3 regions of the Arthrobacter sp. efr-133-TYG-104 genome follow, and region 1 is predicted to be linked to each of the others. Evidence: predicted binding sites of a transcription regulator. Region 1 holds the regulator's gene; each other region holds the start of a gene.

Evidence for each region. Region 1 encodes HrcA, which represses chaperone genes, less so after heat shock. Its sites were predicted from a motif close to TTNGCACTCGNNNNNNNCGAGTGCNAA; they were not measured.
Region 2: groL (chaperonin GroEL) is a predicted target of HrcA. The motif match lies at 1,421-1,447, and genes of this name have one in related genera.
Region 3: QRN04_RS12965 (FmdB family zinc ribbon protein) is a predicted target of HrcA. The motif match lies at 1,522-1,548, and genes of this name have one in related genera.

The regions. Positions count from the first base shown of each region.
Region 1 is NZ_JARVTA010000002.1:70,449-75,985, forward strand. Features, by position in the region: gene hemW (radical SAM family heme chaperone HemW) at 1-437, shown strand, start outside; gene QRN04_RS02530 (DUF4870 domain-containing protein) at 454-867, opposite strand; gene QRN04_RS02535 (DUF3097 domain-containing protein) at 952-1,800, opposite strand; gene hrcA (heat-inducible transcriptional repressor HrcA) at 1,966-2,973, shown strand; gene dnaJ (molecular chaperone DnaJ) at 3,028-4,158, shown strand; gene QRN04_RS02550 (16S rRNA (uracil(1498)-N(3))-methyltransferase) at 4,161-4,934, shown strand; gene QRN04_RS02555 (GerMN domain-containing protein) at 4,949-5,537, opposite strand, start outside.
Region 2 is NZ_JARVTA010000001.1:64,758-70,294, reverse strand. Features, by position in the region: gene groL (chaperonin GroEL) at 1-1,237, opposite strand, end outside; gene QRN04_RS00355 (cold-shock protein) at 1,549-1,752, opposite strand; gene QRN04_RS00350 (LytR C-terminal domain-containing protein) at 1,937-2,551, opposite strand; gene QRN04_RS00345 (DUF3263 domain-containing protein) at 2,601-2,936, opposite strand; gene QRN04_RS00340 (uracil-DNA glycosylase) at 3,040-3,810, shown strand; gene QRN04_RS00335 (siderophore-interacting protein) at 3,976-4,818, shown strand; gene QRN04_RS00330 (threonine/serine exporter family protein) at 4,831-5,537, opposite strand, start outside.
Region 3 is NZ_JARVTA010000016.1:163,340-168,876, reverse strand. Features, by position in the region: gene galU (UTP--glucose-1-phosphate uridylyltransferase GalU) at 1-743, opposite strand, end outside; gene QRN04_RS12970 (5-formyltetrahydrofolate cyclo-ligase) at 850-1,455, shown strand; gene QRN04_RS12965 (FmdB family zinc ribbon protein) at 1,607-1,873, shown strand; gene cpaB (Flp pilus assembly protein CpaB) at 1,959-2,774, shown strand; gene QRN04_RS12955 (DUF4011 domain-containing protein) at 2,802-5,537, opposite strand, start outside.

The DNA of each region.
Region 1 (5,537 bases):
CCGGGTTGAGCTGGTACGAAGTCAGCAACTGGTCCCGAACACCGGAGCAGGCATGCCGGCATAACCTCGCCTACTGGCGCGGAGACGATTGGTGGGGCATTGGCCCCGGGGCCCACTCCCACATGGGCGGCGTTCGCTGGTGGAACGTCAAGCACCCCACGGCATACGCCTCACGGCTGGCTTCGGGAAGTTCGCCTGCCGCCGGGCGTGAGACATTGGACTCCGCTACCCGCGAGGTGGAGCGAATCATGCTCGAGGCGCGGTTGGGGACCGGATTGCTCGTTAACGCCCTGGATGCCGTGGGACGCCATGCGATGGCGGGCCTAATCGCGGACGGACTAGTGGACCCGGTGGCCGCTTTCAAGGGCCGCTTGGTGCTCACCTTGAAGGGCAGGCTGTTGGCCGACGCCGTGGTGCGCCGGATTCTTCCCGACTAGCTGCCTCGCTGCGGAACTACTTGATCCAGCGCAGGTTCAGCTTGTATCGATGCGGTTGACCGTGGTTTACCCGGATCCCGGCCGATACGGAGAAGCACGTCAGCGCAACCCAAATGGCGGTGGCGATGATGGCAAAAACGTTGCCCACCACAGGCAAGAGGACCAGGATGTTTGCCAGTACAGCGGCGATCGTGGGAGGTAGCGTGAAGTTCAGCGCCTCCCTCGATTCCTGGGCGGTGAACGGCCCGCGATCGCGGAAAATCAGGTAGATCAGCAGGGATGGCAAGCACCCGAGGATCCCTCCGAAGTGCGCCAAAGTGGCCCACTGCCGGTCCTCGCCGGCAGTCAGCGGAAGTGCGTTGGCAGGCGCGCCATGGTACTGGGGCTGGCCTGCGGCTCTGCCTGGTTCGTCAGGAGCGTTCTCTGCCACGGTGTCTTCCCTTTGCTTTACGATGCTGCGGTGTTGCTGTCCCAGAATACTTGGTCCTGTGCCCGTCCCAAGACCAACGCCGTGTCACTGCGCTGTCAGGAAGTCGATCACTTCTTCCACCCTGCCCAATAACGACGCTTCCAGATCAGCGTAGCTGCGGACTGCGCCCAAAAGCCGTTGCCATCCCAAGCCGACGTCCTCGGCAGTTTCGTGGGGCCAACCGAAGGCACGCAGGATCCCGGTCTTCCAATCCAGCCCCCGAGGGACCGCGGGCCACTGCTCAATGCCCAGCACCTTCGGCCTGATGGCCTGCCAGACGTCCACGTAGGGGTGGCCCACGATCAACACGTTGCCTGCGGCGCCCGGCACCGTCATCGCTTCCGCGGCAATGCGCGACTCTTTGGAACCGGACACAAGGTGGTCCACCAGAATGCCAAGTCGGCGTGTGGGACCGGGAGAGAAAGCGGCAATGGCTGATTTGAGGTCGTCCACCCCGTGCAAGGGTTCAACCACAATGCCCTCGACGCGGAGATCGTCTCCCCAGACTTTCTCTACCAGTTCGGCGTCGTGCTTGCCCTCAACCCAGATCCGGCTGGACATCGCTACCCGGGCGCGCTGGCCTTGGACCTTGACCGAGCCGGAGGCGGTGCGGCCGGTGGATGCGCCTGAAGCAGGACGGGGGACAGGGGGCAGGAGCCGGATCGCTTGGCCCTCCAGGAGGAAGCCAAATCCAAGCTGGAACGACTTCGTCTTTCCACGCCGGTCCTCCAACGACACGATGTGCATGCCGCCGGACTTCTCCACCCGTGTCACTTCGCCGACCCATCCGGACTGCACGTCTTCAAGGACCATGCCACGCTGGACGGGTACCTCGGGAAGTTGGCGTTTGGCGGGGGCCGCCAGGTCCTGGGGGCCCCAATGGTCGAAAGCCAAGGTCTTCTTACCTCTTCGCGCTCGAATCAGACCGGTTTGCTGCCGGCCCCGCGCGCTTGAATCTCCGCGGGCGGTTTCAATGCTAGCAACGCGTTGGCTCATACTAGACTTGTTAGCACTTGGGCATGTTGAGTGCTAACCCATGAGATGTCAGGAGGTGGAGCAATGAGTGAGCCGCGCAAATTGGAAGTGCTGCGCGCAATCGTTGAGGATTACGTTCATTCAAGGGAGCCTGTAGGATCCAAGGCCCTGGTTGAACGCCACCACCTCGGCGTTTCAAGTGCCACCATCCGCAACGACATGGCTGTCCTCGAAGAGGAGGGCCTCATTGCTGCACCACACACCAGCGCGGGGCGTATCCCTACGGACAAGGGCTACAGGCTGTTCGTGGACCGCATCTCGCAGGTTAAGCCGCTTTCTGCGGCTGAGCGCCGTGCCATCCATTCGCTGCTTGAGGGCCCCGACGACGTCGATGACATCCTCGAACGTACCGTGCGGCTCCTGTCCCAGCTCACCAACCAAGTCGCCGTCGTGCAGTACCCGCACTCAAGGAGAGCGGTGGTACGCCACGTCGAATTCGTGCTGCTGGCGCCCCAGCAGGTGCTAGTGGTCCTGATTGCCGATACCGGAAGCGTCGGGCAGAAGGTCATCGATGTAGGGTTCGACGTCGGCAATGAGGCGCTGATGATGTTGCGGTCCAGATTCCTCGGCAGTATCTCAGGCACCCAGGTGGATCTCTTGCCCCAAGTCCTTCCTTCCGTCGTGGCGCTTTGCCCCCCTGAACTCCGTGGGGTGGCGCAAACCCTGGCACATGGCCTCCAGGTGCTCAGTGGCAATAGCCGTGAAGAGCGCATCCTGATGGCCGGCACCGCAAACCTGGCGCGTTCCAACGTGGACTTCCCTTTGAGCATTGGTCCGGTGCTGGAGGCCCTTGAGGAACAAGTTGTCATGCTCCGGTTGTTATCGGATATGGGTGATGACCCCCGGGGAGTAACTGTCAGTATCGGGAGGGAAAATCCCTATGACGGTTTGGCCGAGGCGTCCGTGGTGGCAACTGGCTATGGATCCGGTGCCAAGGTGGGCATTTTGGGACCGACCCGGATGGATTACCCAACAACCATGGCCGCCGTGCGAGCGGTGGCCCGCTACCTTTCCCGCATTCTCGGCGACTAAGACGCCGTCCATCATCGGAATACCTGCAGTAACAACAAGGAAGAGACACAGACTTTGAGCAGCCACTATGACGTTTTGGGAGTCTCGCCGGAAGCCACCGGGGAAGAGATCAAAAAGGCGTACCGCAAGTTGGCGCGGAAGCTCCACCCGGACGTAAATCCCGGGGAGGATGTCGCTGAGCAGTTCAAGGCCGTGACGCATGCTTATGAAGTTCTGTCGGACCCGCAGAAGCGCCGTGTCTACGATGCAACCGGTAACGAGAACGGCACTGACAATGGCTCCGGCGCATATTCCGGCCAAGGGTTTGCCTTCCAAGACATCTTCGACACCTTCTTCGGGGGAGGCGGCGGACACGGTCACGGTGGTCCTGCTTCGCGTGTCCGGCGCGGCCAAGATGCCCTCATCAGTGTGCGTATCGATCTCAAGGATGCCGTCTTCGGCGTCAACAAGAAGCTTGAGGTGGACACAGCCGTGGTTTGTCCCACCTGTGACGGCAGCTGCTGCCGTCCGGGAACCCAGCCGGAGCGCTGTGACATCTGTGGTGGCAGCGGCCAGGTCCAGCGGGCCGTCAGGTCAATCCTGGGCCAGGTCCTGACCACCGCGCCCTGTGGGTCATGCGAGGGATTCGGTACGGTCATCAAGGATCCTTGCAACGAATGCAGTGGGCAAGGCCGGATTCGCAGCCGCCGCTCCCTGACCATCAAAGTTCCGGCAGGCGTTGCCACGGGTACCCGGATTCAGCTGTCCGGACAGGGCGAAGCCGGCCCCGCCGGCGGCCCTGCTGGTGACCTCTACGTGGAAATCCGCGTCAACAACGACTCGGTCTTCGTGCGGGAAGGCGATGACCTCCACGCGACGCTCAGCGTCCCGATGACAGCAGCCGCCCTGGGGACTGAGGTGCAGTTGGAAACCTTCGACGGCGAGCAGGACATCGATGTCAAGGCGGGCACGCAGTCCGGGGAGATCATCACCCTCCGGGGCCTCGGTGTAACCCATCTCCGTGGCTACGGCCGTGGCGACCTCAAGGTGCACCTCCATGTGGAGACACCCACCAAACTCGACCCCGCCCAGGAGGACCTGCTCCAGCAGCTGGCCAAGCTTCGTGGTGAGCAATTCACCGAAGGCAAGCTGGTGGCCAGCGGCGGCATGTTCGCTAAGCTTCGGGACAAACTCGGTAACCTTTAGCGGTGAGTAATCCCGTTTTCTTCGCAGAGGCCGGCAGCCTTGACACCGTCACACCGGGCGCGAGGTTCGTCCTTGAGGGGCCAGAAGCCCGGCACGCCGTCACCGTCAAGCGAATCGGTATCGGTGAGTCTGTTGATATATCCGACGGCGCGGGGTTCCGGTTGACGGGAACGGTGGCCGAAGCGGGAGCCGGGACACTGACGGTCACAGCGTCGGGTGTGGAATTCGAGGATCGGCCGGCCGTTCGGCTGGTGTTGGTTCAGGCTTTGGCCAAGGGCGACCGTGACGAGCTTGCCATCGAGACGGCAACGGAACTTGGGATCGACGCCGTCGTGCCCTGGCAAGCGGAACGCTCCATCGTGAGGTGGAAGGGTGATCGCGCGAGGAAGGCCCATGCGAAGTGGCAGTCCGTGGTCACGGCCGCAGCAAAGCAGGCACGCAGGGCGTGGATCCCCGAGGTGCGCCCCATTGTGGAATCTGGCGGGTTGGCCCCGCTGGTTGCAGCAGCCGATTTGGCCATCATCCTGCATGAAGACGCCAAGAATTCGTTGCGGGGAGTTCTTGAGGCTGCTGCGGGACTTGAGTTGACGGCATCGGCGCCTGCACGCGAGGTTCTGCTGATCGTCGGCCCCGAGGGCGGAATTTCCCCTCGCGAGGTCACGCGCCTCAGTGACGCCGGGGCAGTGACCGCGCTCTTGGGTCATCACGTGTTGCGGTCCTCAACGGCCGGTCCGGCCGCCGTCGTCCTGGCAAGCGATATTCTCGGGCGATGGTAGTTGGGTGACAAGCTCTATCCGACAGTGAAAAGCTTGGTGTCCGTGCTCGTTTCGATCGTCGCGCCGGAGCCGTCCACCCGAGACACGCGGACCTCGTACTTGCCTCTCTTCAGGGTGGCGCTGAAGGTGAAAAGTCCATACTGTCCGGCGTCCCCGTTGGCTTTGGTTTGCCCGGTTAGCAGGCTCGTCTTGTCCGACGTTCCGTTGTCTTGGAGCAGCTGCCAGGTGATCGGCTTGGAACTGTCCGTGCTCCGACCATTGAACTTGACCAGGCCTGCAGGAACGGTCGTGTCTTCCTGGGGATCAATAATCCACAGCGGCGCCACCACGGCGGGGTCCCTATCCATCGGGTCTCCGAGTTTCACCTGACCGAATGCCATGTAGTCCTTGTGCCCGTCCACAAGGATGACCACTTGGATCTGTTGGCCGGAGTTGATGAGCCCCGATGAGGAAGCAGCCGCCGTCGCTGTATAAACCAGTTGCTGGACGGCACGCTGGGCCATTCCGGGATCGAGGTTCGAGTTGAACGCGTCCTTGGACAGATCCACCGTGATGACGTTCTTGCCGGAGATGGATGTTGCCAGGTTCGCCGGGCTCTGCCAT
Region 2 (5,537 bases), on a different contig from region 1:
CACCGGCAACGATGCCTTCTTCAACGGCAGCCTTTGCGTTGCGGACAGCGTCCTCAATGCGGTGCTTGCGTTCCTTCAGCTCAACTTCGGTAGCCGCGCCAGCCTTGATGACTGCAACGCCGCCGGCCAGCTTGGCCAGGCGCTCCTGCAGCTTCTCGCGGTCGTAGTCGGAATCGGAGTTCTCGATCTCGGCGCGGATCTGGGCCACGCGGCCAGCGATCTGCTCGGCGTCGCCGGCACCTTCAACGATGGTGGTCTCGTCCTTGGTGACAACGACCTTGCGGGCGGTGCCGAGGAGTTCGAGGCCGGCGTTCTCGAGCTTGAGGCCAACTTCTTCGGAGATGACCTGGCCACCAGTGAGGATGGCGATGTCGGCGAGCTGTGCCTTGCGGCGGTCACCGAAGCCCGGAGCCTTGACGGCAACGGACTTGAAGGTGCCACGGATCTTGTTGACGATCAGGGTGGCCAAGGCCTCGCCCTCGATGTCTTCAGCGATGATCAGCAGCGGCTTGTTCGACTGCATGACCTTCTCCAGGACTGCAACGAGTTCCTTCACGTTGGAGATCTTGGAGTTCACGATCAGGATGTACGGGTCTTCGAGGACCGTTTCCTGGCGCTCAGCGTCGGTGACGAAGTATGCGGAGATGTAACCCTTGTCGAAGCGCATGCCCTCGGTGAGCTCAAGCTCCAAGCCGAAGGTGTTGGATTCCTCGACCGTGATGACGCCTTCCTTGCCCACCTTGTCCAGGGCCTCGGCGATCAGTGCGCCAATTTCCGGGTCGCCGGCGGAGATGGAAGCCGTGGCTGCGATCTCTTCCTTGGTTTCGATTTCCTTGGCCGAGGACAGCAGTTCCTTGATGACTGCTTCAACAGCCTTCTCGATGCCGCGCTTGAGGGACAGCGGGTCAGCGCCGGCCGCGACGTTGCGCAGGCCTTCCTTGACCAATGCCTGGGCAAGAACCGTTGCGGTGGTGGTTCCGTCGCCAGCGACGTCATCCGTCTTCTTGGCAACTTCCTTGACCAGTTCCGCACCGATCTTCTCGTAAGGATCGTCCAGCTCGATCTCCTTGGCGATGGAAACACCATCGTTGGTGATCGTGGGGGCGCCCCACTTCTTTTCGAGGACGACGTTGCGTCCACGCGGACCGAGGGTGACCTTGACGGCGTCTGCGAGGATGTTCAAACCCCGCTCGAGGCCGCGGCGTGCCTCTTCATCAAATGCAATGATCTTGGCCATAACGGCGGTAGTCCTTTCGGGACAGTCGTTAAGAAGGTACCTGTCTGATGGAGTGCCCGCGACGGACGGCCTTTCGCTTGCGGCCTCTGTATGCCGCGCGCTTCCGGACCTCACCCCACCAAAAGGTGTTTCTTGATCCCCCGCCGGTTCGCTAGCTTTTGGGCCGGATTAACCGGGCCGCACTTAGCAGTCGAACCGTTGGAGTGCTAACTCAATAATTAGCACTCACCCGGGGAGAGTGCAAGCAGCGGCTCCACGCTGCGCTATAAACGAAAAGGTTCCTGCCGGCGTCCGCCGCCAGTGTCCGCGGCTTAGGCGACGCGTACACTCTCCGCTTGGGGGCCCTTCTGCCCCTCCCCCAATTCGAACTCAACCCTCTGGCCCTCCTCAAGGGCCCGGAATCCGTCCATTTGAAGGGCGGACCAGTGTACAAAGATGTCGTCGCCGGAATCATCCACAGTGATGAAGCCGTAACCCTTTTCGGCGTTGAACCATTTGACGGTTCCCAAAGCCATGATGCCCACTTTCACAGTAGCCAAAGTCCGGTAGCCGGGATCTCCGGGCCGGAGTTAATCCACTGTAACCACTGTGATCGCAACGCGGTGCCGCGCTGGCGAAGTGCATCGCTTTTGTTATTGAGGCTTAACCGGGATGGTGCCGTGTTTACTGGTGACCCTGCGTTTGCTGGTAACCCGGCGCTTACTGGTAGCCCGGGCCTGCGACCACCACGAGCGGCTGCTGGACGTCAGGGGCCTCGACTACTTGCTGGATCCCGAGAAGGGTACCCAAAGCTTCGGCATTAGCCTTCTGGGCCGGCGCGTTATAGAAGATGACGGAAGATTTCTGTGGCAGGCCGCCCCAGTTGCCCACCGTACCCAAGGTCCAGCCGCCGCCTTGGACCAAGCCGGCGACCTTGGAGGCCAAACCGGCCGTGCCGGCACCGTTGTAGACAGCCACCGGGGTGGACTTGTCCACGGGAGCCGCCGTCGGGGTCGCGGAGGGAGTTTCGGACGGCGTCGCGCTGGGCGCCGGGGACGCAGCCGGGGCGCTGCTCGATGCGCTGGGGGCCGCCGACGGCGGCGCGCTGCTCTGGCGGGGTGCCGACGTCGAAACGCCAGGGGCTGCGCTCGGTGCCACAAACCCAAGGCGCGGAAGGATCAAGAACGCCACCAAGCCAAGCACCAAGGCCACTGCCCCGACGGTGAGGACCGGCCACAAAGCGGGCCGGGACGTTGCTTGGGCGTCGCGGTGGACGCCTTGCCGGGAGCTGTTCTCTGGGACCTGGTCGAACTCGTCCCTGGCATATTTGGTCATGGTGAAGCGTTGTCCTTGCTGGTTGCTGCTGACAGATCAGCCGGGCGTTTTACGCGTCGGACCCCAAGCGGCGCGCAGTCCGCGCGCGCTGGCGGGACGTACGTAGTCTACGCAATCTCTTGACCAGCATGGGATCGTGCGCCAACGCATCTTCCGTATCGATCAGCGCATTCAGGATCTGGTAGTAGTGCGTCGCCGAGAGATCGAACAGCTCACGGATGGCTTGTTCCTTGGCGCCGGAGTACTTCCACCATTGCCTTTCCAAGGACAACATCTGCTGATCCCGCTCACTGAGCGGGGAATCAGGGCGGGTATTTCCGACAAAGTCCGCGCGGTCAAAGTCGGTGGCTTGCTGCGCCATCGGATCCGGTGCTGGTTCGGCCATGGCAGGCTCCTTCGACGCTCAGATGGGAAAAGACCTACCCCCATGTTAGGGGCGAATAACAACGCTGTCATTCGCATGGGCGCCGGACGCAGGAGACAATGGCGTGGTGACTGGCGAGGATGCTCTCTTTGATCTTGAACCGGCGGCGGTGCCGGACCTTGGCTTTGCCGAACTGGTGGGCAGGCCGTTGGATGAGCTGATGGCGCCCGACTGGGCGGCTGCCTTATCTCCTCTGGAAGGACAGTTCCGCGACGTTTTCGCTTTCGTCGCGGCCCAGGCCGACGCCGGCATCCAAGTGCTGCCCTCTGCGGACAACCTCCTGCGGGCGTTCCGGCGCCCCCTCGCCGATGTCAAGGTACTGATACTCGGCCAGGATCCGTATCCGACGCCGGGACATGCCGTCGGACTTTCCTTCGCCGTGGCCAGGCAGACCCGGCCCATCCCGCGAAGTCTGGCAAACATCTACCGCGAGCTCCACGATGACCTTGGCCTGCCGCCCCGTGTCCACGGAGACCTCAGCGCTTGGTCCGATCAAGGCGTCCTCCTCTTGAACAGGGTCCTCAGTGTCTCCGCGGGAGCTGCCGGCTCGCATCGAGGGAAAGGCTGGGAGGCTATCACGACGGCGGCCGTCACGGCGGTGGCGGAACGCACCGACGGCTCGGGCCGGCAGAGCCCGCTGGTGGCGATCCTGTGGGGAAAAGATGCGTTGTCCGTCGAACCCCTGCTGGGAGGTGCCCCGTCCATCTCGTCTCCCCATCCCAGTCCGCTTTCGGCCTCTCGCGGTTTCTTCGGCTCCAAGCCCTTCAGCCAGGCCGATGAGTTGCTGCGCGAGCAGGGCGCCGCCCCGATTGACTGGGAACTCCCGGTCCTCTAAAGGGCCACGAGTAGCGGCGCCACGAGTGGCGGCCCCACGAGCTGGAGGGTCGCCCTTGCTCCGTTGTGGGGCCCGCTCTGCAGGGTTGGAGGGTGATTTAGGCTGCAGAGCGGGCCCCACAACGAGGGGGCGGTTGCTGAGACGCAGTGGCCTAGGCTTGCTTCTATGAACGCCGCACTCCCATCGACATCCTCTGCCACACGCAAAACCCGCCCGCAGGTCAACCTGACAGTGCTGAGTAAAGAGCTCCTTTCGCCCCACATGGTGCGGATTGTGGCGGGCGGAGAGGGCTTCGCGGACTACGAAAACAACGAGCACGTAGACAGATACGTCAAGATCGTTTTCCCGCAGCCGGGCGTCGACTACCAACTGCCGCTGGACTTGTGGGCCATCCGGGAAACCATGCCCCGCGAGCAGTGGCCGCACACACGGACCTACACCGTCCGCTGGGTCAACATGGAAGTCAAGGAACTGGCCATCGACTTTGTGGTCCACGGCGACGAAGGCCTGGCTGGACCGTGGGCCGCCGCCGCCCAACCCGGAGACGACCTGATCTTCACTGGTCCCGGTGGTGCCTACAGCCCAGCGCCGGACGCCGACTGGCATCTTTTTGCCGGCGACGACGCCGCGATTCCGGCCATCGCAGCCTGCGTCGAGTCCCTCTCCGAAGAAGCCCGGGGCATGGTGTTCCTGGAGGTGGACAGCGAGGCCGATATTCTCCCGATCGCGGGGCCCCCGGGCGTCGAACTTCACTGGCTGTTCCGCCGCGGAGTACCCGCCGGATCCAGCGAGCTGCTGCTTGAGTCGCTCCGCGGCATCGAGTGGTTACCGGGCCAGGTAGACGTGTTCGCCCATGGGGAGCGTGGCTATATGAAGGGTCTCCGCGAGATCTTCTTCAGCCAAAGGGGCTTGGAGCGTTCTCAGGTCTCCCTCTCGGGGTACTGGGCGCAGGGCCGCGTGGAGGAAGTATTCCAAGCCGAGAAGAAATTGCCCGTAGGCAAAATCTAGGCCTTTCAGGAACTAACGCCGCCGTACCCGGCGCCGCTCATTGCTGGACAGCCCCTTGGTCAGCGGCCTGGCAAGGTTGTCACCGAGCACAATTCCGGCTGCCACCCCGAGCACAATCGCACCTGCATTCAGCATGCCTCCGGCGCCCACCAAAATGTTGCCACCCTCAACGGTCAAAACATACATGGAGCGGAATATAGTTAGCCCGGGAAGCAGGATCAGTGCCGCCGGAACAGCGACCACCAGCTGCGGGGCGCCCAGTTTGAGCGCGAGGACCCTGGCCAACAATCCGATGACGACGGCGGCAACGGCCGGAGACAGGCGGTCCCCGACACCCCCTTGGCCGACCCCCCACAGGACAAAGAAGCCCACGATACCTACGGCCGCCGTCGGGAGGAGCAATCGCATCTGGGTCTGTTCGGTAACACCGATGGCCAGCACAGCGATGGCTATCAAGACCGCTTTGCCCCACAAAGGGTACGCGTCCGGGAATGTTTGGGTGACGTCCAGCACCGCGCTTCCCATCACCGTTCCCACCACCACAGCGACGGCGATGCCCGCAACGATGGCGCCAAAGGTGAGCAATGTTGAGAGGAACCGTCCCGCGGCTGTGACGGGGAAGCCATTGATGGCGTCCTGCACGGCTGAAACGAGCCGACCTGTAGGCAACAACAGCAAGATCCCGCCAGCAACCACAATCGATGGCGCGATGTCTACGC
Region 3 (5,537 bases), on a different contig from region 1:
TCACCCTCGCCACCAGCCAGGACCTCAAGGGCGTCGGTAAGTTGGATTTCCCCGCCACGCCCGGGCTCTGTTTTCTCCAGAACATCGAACACTGCCGGGTGCAGTACGTAGCGGCCGATGACGGCCAGGTTCGACGGCGCCTCTTCCGGAGAGGGCTTTTCCACAAGCTGCTTAATCCGGACGTAGCCGTCCTCGCCAATGTCCTCGACGTCGGCACAACCGTAGGCACTGATCTTCGAAGGCTCCACTTCGATGAGGGCCACCACAGAGCCGCCGGTCTTCTGCTGGACGGCAATCATTTCGCTCAAGAGGTCATCTTTGGGATCGATGAGGTCATCGCCGAGCAGAACGGCGAACGGCTCATGCCCCACGTGCTGCTTTGCACGCAGGACCGCGTGGCCCAGGCCTTTGGCGTCGCCTTGCCTGACGTAGTGGATGTCGCCGAGGTTGGTGGCCGACTGAATGGCTTCAAGTTTGGCCGTATCGCCCTTCTCGGCCAGCGTCGCTTCCAGTGCCGGCACCCGGTCAAAGTGATCTTCCAGAGCGCGTTTGCTGCGCCCGGTGATCATCAGGACGTCGTGCAGGCCAACCTTGACCGCTTCTTCGACGACGTACTGGATGGCTGGCTTGTCGACCACCGGCAGCATTTCCTTTGGCATCGCCTTAGTGGCGGGAAGGAATCGGGTACCAAGACCCGCGGCAGGGATGACAGCTTTACGGACAGCATTGTTATCGAGAGTCACCGGACTAATCTAACGGAAGTAGCACGGCAACGGGTAAACCCCCGCCGAGCCGGGCTGCACTTTTGCGGGATTACTCTGTACCCGACGCCAATATGATGGGACCCAGATGCTTACCAAAGAAGAGATCCGCAGCTCGCGACGACTCTGCCGCAGTGCCCTGACCCCGGAACAACGGTCGGCTGCAGGGGCATCGATCAGCGTTCATGGTAAACAGTGGGCAGCACGGGTGGCCGGCGGATCCACGGGCGAGTTCGCACTCTATGTTGGCGTCGCCCACGAACCGCCAACCATGCCGCTCATCGAGGCCCTCTACGCAGAAGGCCACCGGGTTCTCCTACCTGTCTGCGAACCCGATCGGCAGTTGAGCTGGGTGTACTGGACTCCGGACACGGCTTTTGTCCGCTCTGCCTACGCCCCGATCGACGAGCCGGAGGGCGAACGCTTGGACAGTGCGGTAATTGCCGGAACAGCTGGAATCTTCATGCCGGCGACGGCGGTGGACCTGACCGGCAGCCGCATAGGACAAGGCGGCGGCTACTACGACCGGCTATTGGACGGCTTGGACTCGTCCGGAGTACGGCCCCCCAGCATTGCGGTCATCTACGACGAGGACCTCTTACCCGCGGGCTCCATCCCCGCCGAAGGCTTTGATCGTCCGGTGCCGGAGGTCCTGACGCCTTCAGGAATCGTCCGGATGCGGGCGGGAGCCTAAACCGACGTAGCGCCTTCGCCGCCGAGGCTACGCCGTGCCGAAACTGCCGCGCACTGGATGATAGAATTGGCACTCAGGCCCTGCGACTGCTAATGCGGATCTCCCGCTTCCGCCGCCCAGGACCTGAACTTTGTCCCAGAGGAGGAATTCAGTGCCCACTTACGCGTACGCCTGCAAGGACTGTGGCCATGCCTTTGACATCGTCCAGTCTTTCTCTGACAGCTCCCTGACGGAGTGCCCCGAATGCAAGGGTTCTTTGCGCAAGAAGTTCAACAGCGTCGGCGTTGTCTTTAAGGGCTCCGGGTTTTACCGGACCGACTCACGCGACTCCAAGGGCAGCACGGTTTCGCCTGCTCCGGCTGCGCCCGCTGCTGCGCCAGCGCCAGCCGCCCCGGCACCTGCCGCAGCTACCAGCTAAACCCTAGGTTCTCCACATAGGGCGTTCTCCACATAGGGGGACAAACAGCTGTCCCGGCATGGACGCACGACGTTAGCGTGGCCGCATGCCTCAAACATCGCGCACCACCCTCCTGGCCCGTCCTGAACGGGCGGCCTCAGCCACTCCTTCTAGAGTGTTCCCCTCGATGCGCGCCCAGCAACTGCGCGCAGGGCCTGGACGAGGAAAAACCGGCAAGCTCCAGCGGGCCCAGGCGCGGGGGTTCCGGCAGACGCGCCCCTTGAGGTTGCGCTGGGGATCCTGGTTGGGACGGAACCGCCGGCTTACGGTTGCCCTGCTTCTATGCCTTGCGGCAGGCTTGGCAGTCCAGCAGTTGACTCCCGAGCCACCGCAACGCGTCAGCGTGGTAGTTGCTGCCAGGGACCTTCCAGTAGGCACAAGCCTCACGGGCAACGACTTCACAACCATTGGCGTACCAACGGACGTCGCCCTGGCTGGTGCACTCCAAGACGCCAAACCCCTGGTGGGTCGGCAGCTGGCCGCCCCACTACGCCGCGGACAGATCCCGTCTGAGTCGGTTCTCCTTGGCCCTGGCCTCCTCACAGGTGCACCCGCAGGAACTTCGGCGGTTCCGCTGCGGATGGCGGACCCCTCCTCCATCCAGCTCCTGTCCCCCGGCCAGTTGGTAACGGTGGTTCTCACAGCGGACGGTTCCTATGCCGAATCCCGGAAGAGCGAAGTGCTCGCTGGCCCGGTTCCAGTGCTCTGGACATCAGCCCAAGGTGGAAAGCCTGGCGAGTGGCTCGGGACCAGTGACACGGATGGTTTGGTCGTCGTCGCCGCCGACCCCCTGCAAGCAGAAAAGCTTGCCGGCGCATCAACGCAAGGCAAGCTTTTCTTTGTGCTGGAGCACCAGCAATGAACGACGGTCGGACGCGCCGCCTGCCGTTTAGCCCCAGTGAGGGGGTTTTTGCTCCTTCAACCACTGCTCATGATCGTATCCGGACTCGTCGCCCCACCGGCGGGGATCGTCCTCGGCCGCTTTGGTCGGAAGAATGCCGCCAGATGACGGTTTCGCGGAGGTCACGTCGGCCGCCTGCTGATCAGCAGTGCCATCCGCTCGTGATCCGTTCGACGACGTGGTGTCCGATGAGGATGCCACCGTTTCTGTCCTGTTCGCTTCTCCGGCGGTGTCCCGCTGGTTTCCGTCCGGTTCCATACCTACTGCTTCCTTCACGTCTTGACTGGCCACCGAAGCCCCGTATCCGTGGGATTGAGGCGTTTCACGTGATCTCCTGGCCGAAGAAGCCGCGGCGAAGATTGGCTGCCCACCGCCCACATTCAATTCTTCAACATCCATGTCAAGGAAGCCATGCTGAGGTGCGGCAGATGACTGAAGAATGTGGTTTTCAAGGCCGAGGTAGGAGCCAATGCGGTCTGCACAGGAGGAAGGGTCTGTAAACACCTCAATGGTCCAAAGGGACATGTAGCGCCATCCCATGCGCTCCAGCAGTTGGGGCCGGAGCCTGCTGCGCTCACGGACGCTCATCCGACGGTACCGCTCGGTACCGTCAGACTCGATGGCAACCGGGGTGGGGATCTCCGCGCCTTCCCGTCCAATGGTATGAACAGGGTCCGCAGCGGCGGCGATGTCAAGGACGCCGTCGTAAAGGTGCCATACCCGTGCGCCCCTGGCGCGCAGCCGCTCCCCGAGATCGGCAACCAGGGGGTCCTCCCCCAAGGCTTGTTCGCTGGCCACCGCGCGGGAAGCAGGGGTTCCCAGGTTGCTGTTGCCGGAAAGCTCCCGATCAAGCAACTCATAGAAGTCCACAGCGCCGTGGGCCAGCCGGTCCAGGTCGAGGTCCTCAGGACGGAAGCAACTCAGCACATGCATGGACCGCCGCGCACGCGTCATGGCCAACGCAAAACGGTTCCGTCCGCCCTCTGTAGACAGGGGACCAAAGGAATGGAGGGCTCGCCCGTGCGGGGTGCGTCCGTAACCGAGCGAGAAGATCACGTGGTCCCGCACCAAGCCCTGTGCCCGCTCCAAATCCACCACGCGGAAGGACTCCGGCCCAGCCCCGAAGAACGGGGAAAGCAATGGGTGATTAGGCAATTGGAGCCTGATCGCTTCACCAATACGCGCTGCGTGGCGTAGGCTCGCAGTAACCACGGCCAAGGACGTCCGCGGACGTAGGCGCGCGTGTTCAAAGACCAGATCCACCACGCGGTTGACCTCGGCAGTTACGGATTCCACCCCTTCGTGGTCGGCACCGGGCAGCCCGGTGCCGTCGGGAATATACTCCACCAGGATGGACCGATCCAAGCCAGTGACGGAGCTTCCGTCGGGGAGGCGCCGCAAACCGCCGTCGTAATAATTCTTGCTGAGCTGAAGGATCAGGTCCTCATCGACCGCGCGATACACCCAGTTGAGCTGCCACGTAGGCAACACCCGCGCCAACGATTTAAACGCACTGTCCACGGCAACATGGCCGGCTACCCCTGCCACGGGCGGCTCCACCGCCACACTGAAGGTACGTGCATTGCCGATCTTGCCGTCTCCGAAGGCGATCACCTGGCGAGCCCTGGATATCGCAGGCAGGACCGCCTGCAAGGAGGTCGATTCGGCGTCGATCACCACCGCGGCATCGAACTTCTGCTCGGCAGGAAGAACGCCGGTCAAAAGGTACGGGCTGACGGACCACACAGGAACCAACAACGGGACGAGGTCGGGAGCCTGGGCACTCAAGGCCGGCAATGTCACCCGGCCGTCCTTCAACAAGGCCTTGAGCAGCTCCGCTTGGCGCGGATGCTCGAGAATGCCCTGCCGCCACTTTTCGGCCAACTGCCAGCGCAGGCGTGCAGCGCCACTGGCGATATGAGCCTGATCGGCGAGACGGAATTCAGCTTCGAGGCGGCGCAGCGAATCGCCGTCTGACATAGCAAGATAGTCATCGCCACTGATCATTGCTTCCAGCGCAGACTGCCACCACGCCAAATCCAGTTCGGCCGCCACCGATTCGGCGGGGACTTCACGCGCAGCAAGATCGGCGAGTAACTCTCCCAGACCATGCTCGCGCATTTCTTCAATCAGGAGTGTCCGCTCCGGGAGGGTCTCCAAAGTGGCCGCGTCCTCCACGAGCCGTCCCAAGCGCTCCGTCAGCTCCGCATAGGGCGTTTCGCGCAGAGAGCCGCCGGCTGAGGTGTGTTTGAGGGCTTCCCCGAGACGCCGCAGCTCGTTGTCCAACTCGCGGTAGAGAACCCCGAGGTCGGCGAGTCCGGAAGGCACAGCGGGGTGGCGTTGGGTGGTTGCATAGTCGCCCCACAACGCACGTTGCTCCTGGACCAGAACCAACGAGCTGTGAAGGTCGGCGATATGAACACCCGGCCTGACATATTCTTTTGCCACACGCCGCAACCGGGAGCGCTGCATGGATGGCATCTCCACGTTGTGCTCGCGACGCCATGCGGACGTGGCTGTGGCCGAAATGAGGTCGTGCACCGGGCGGTCAAAAATGTCGGGAGTGAATTTGTCCAAACTCTCCCGCACGGCAATGAGAAGCTCCAGTTGCGCGCCCCACTCGGCGAAGGTCTCCCCCAAACGGATCTCGGCATGGTCGGACACCGCCTTCATGCGTTCGCGCAACACAGGAAGCTTCTCTGCCGCCACACGAGTCAGCAGTTG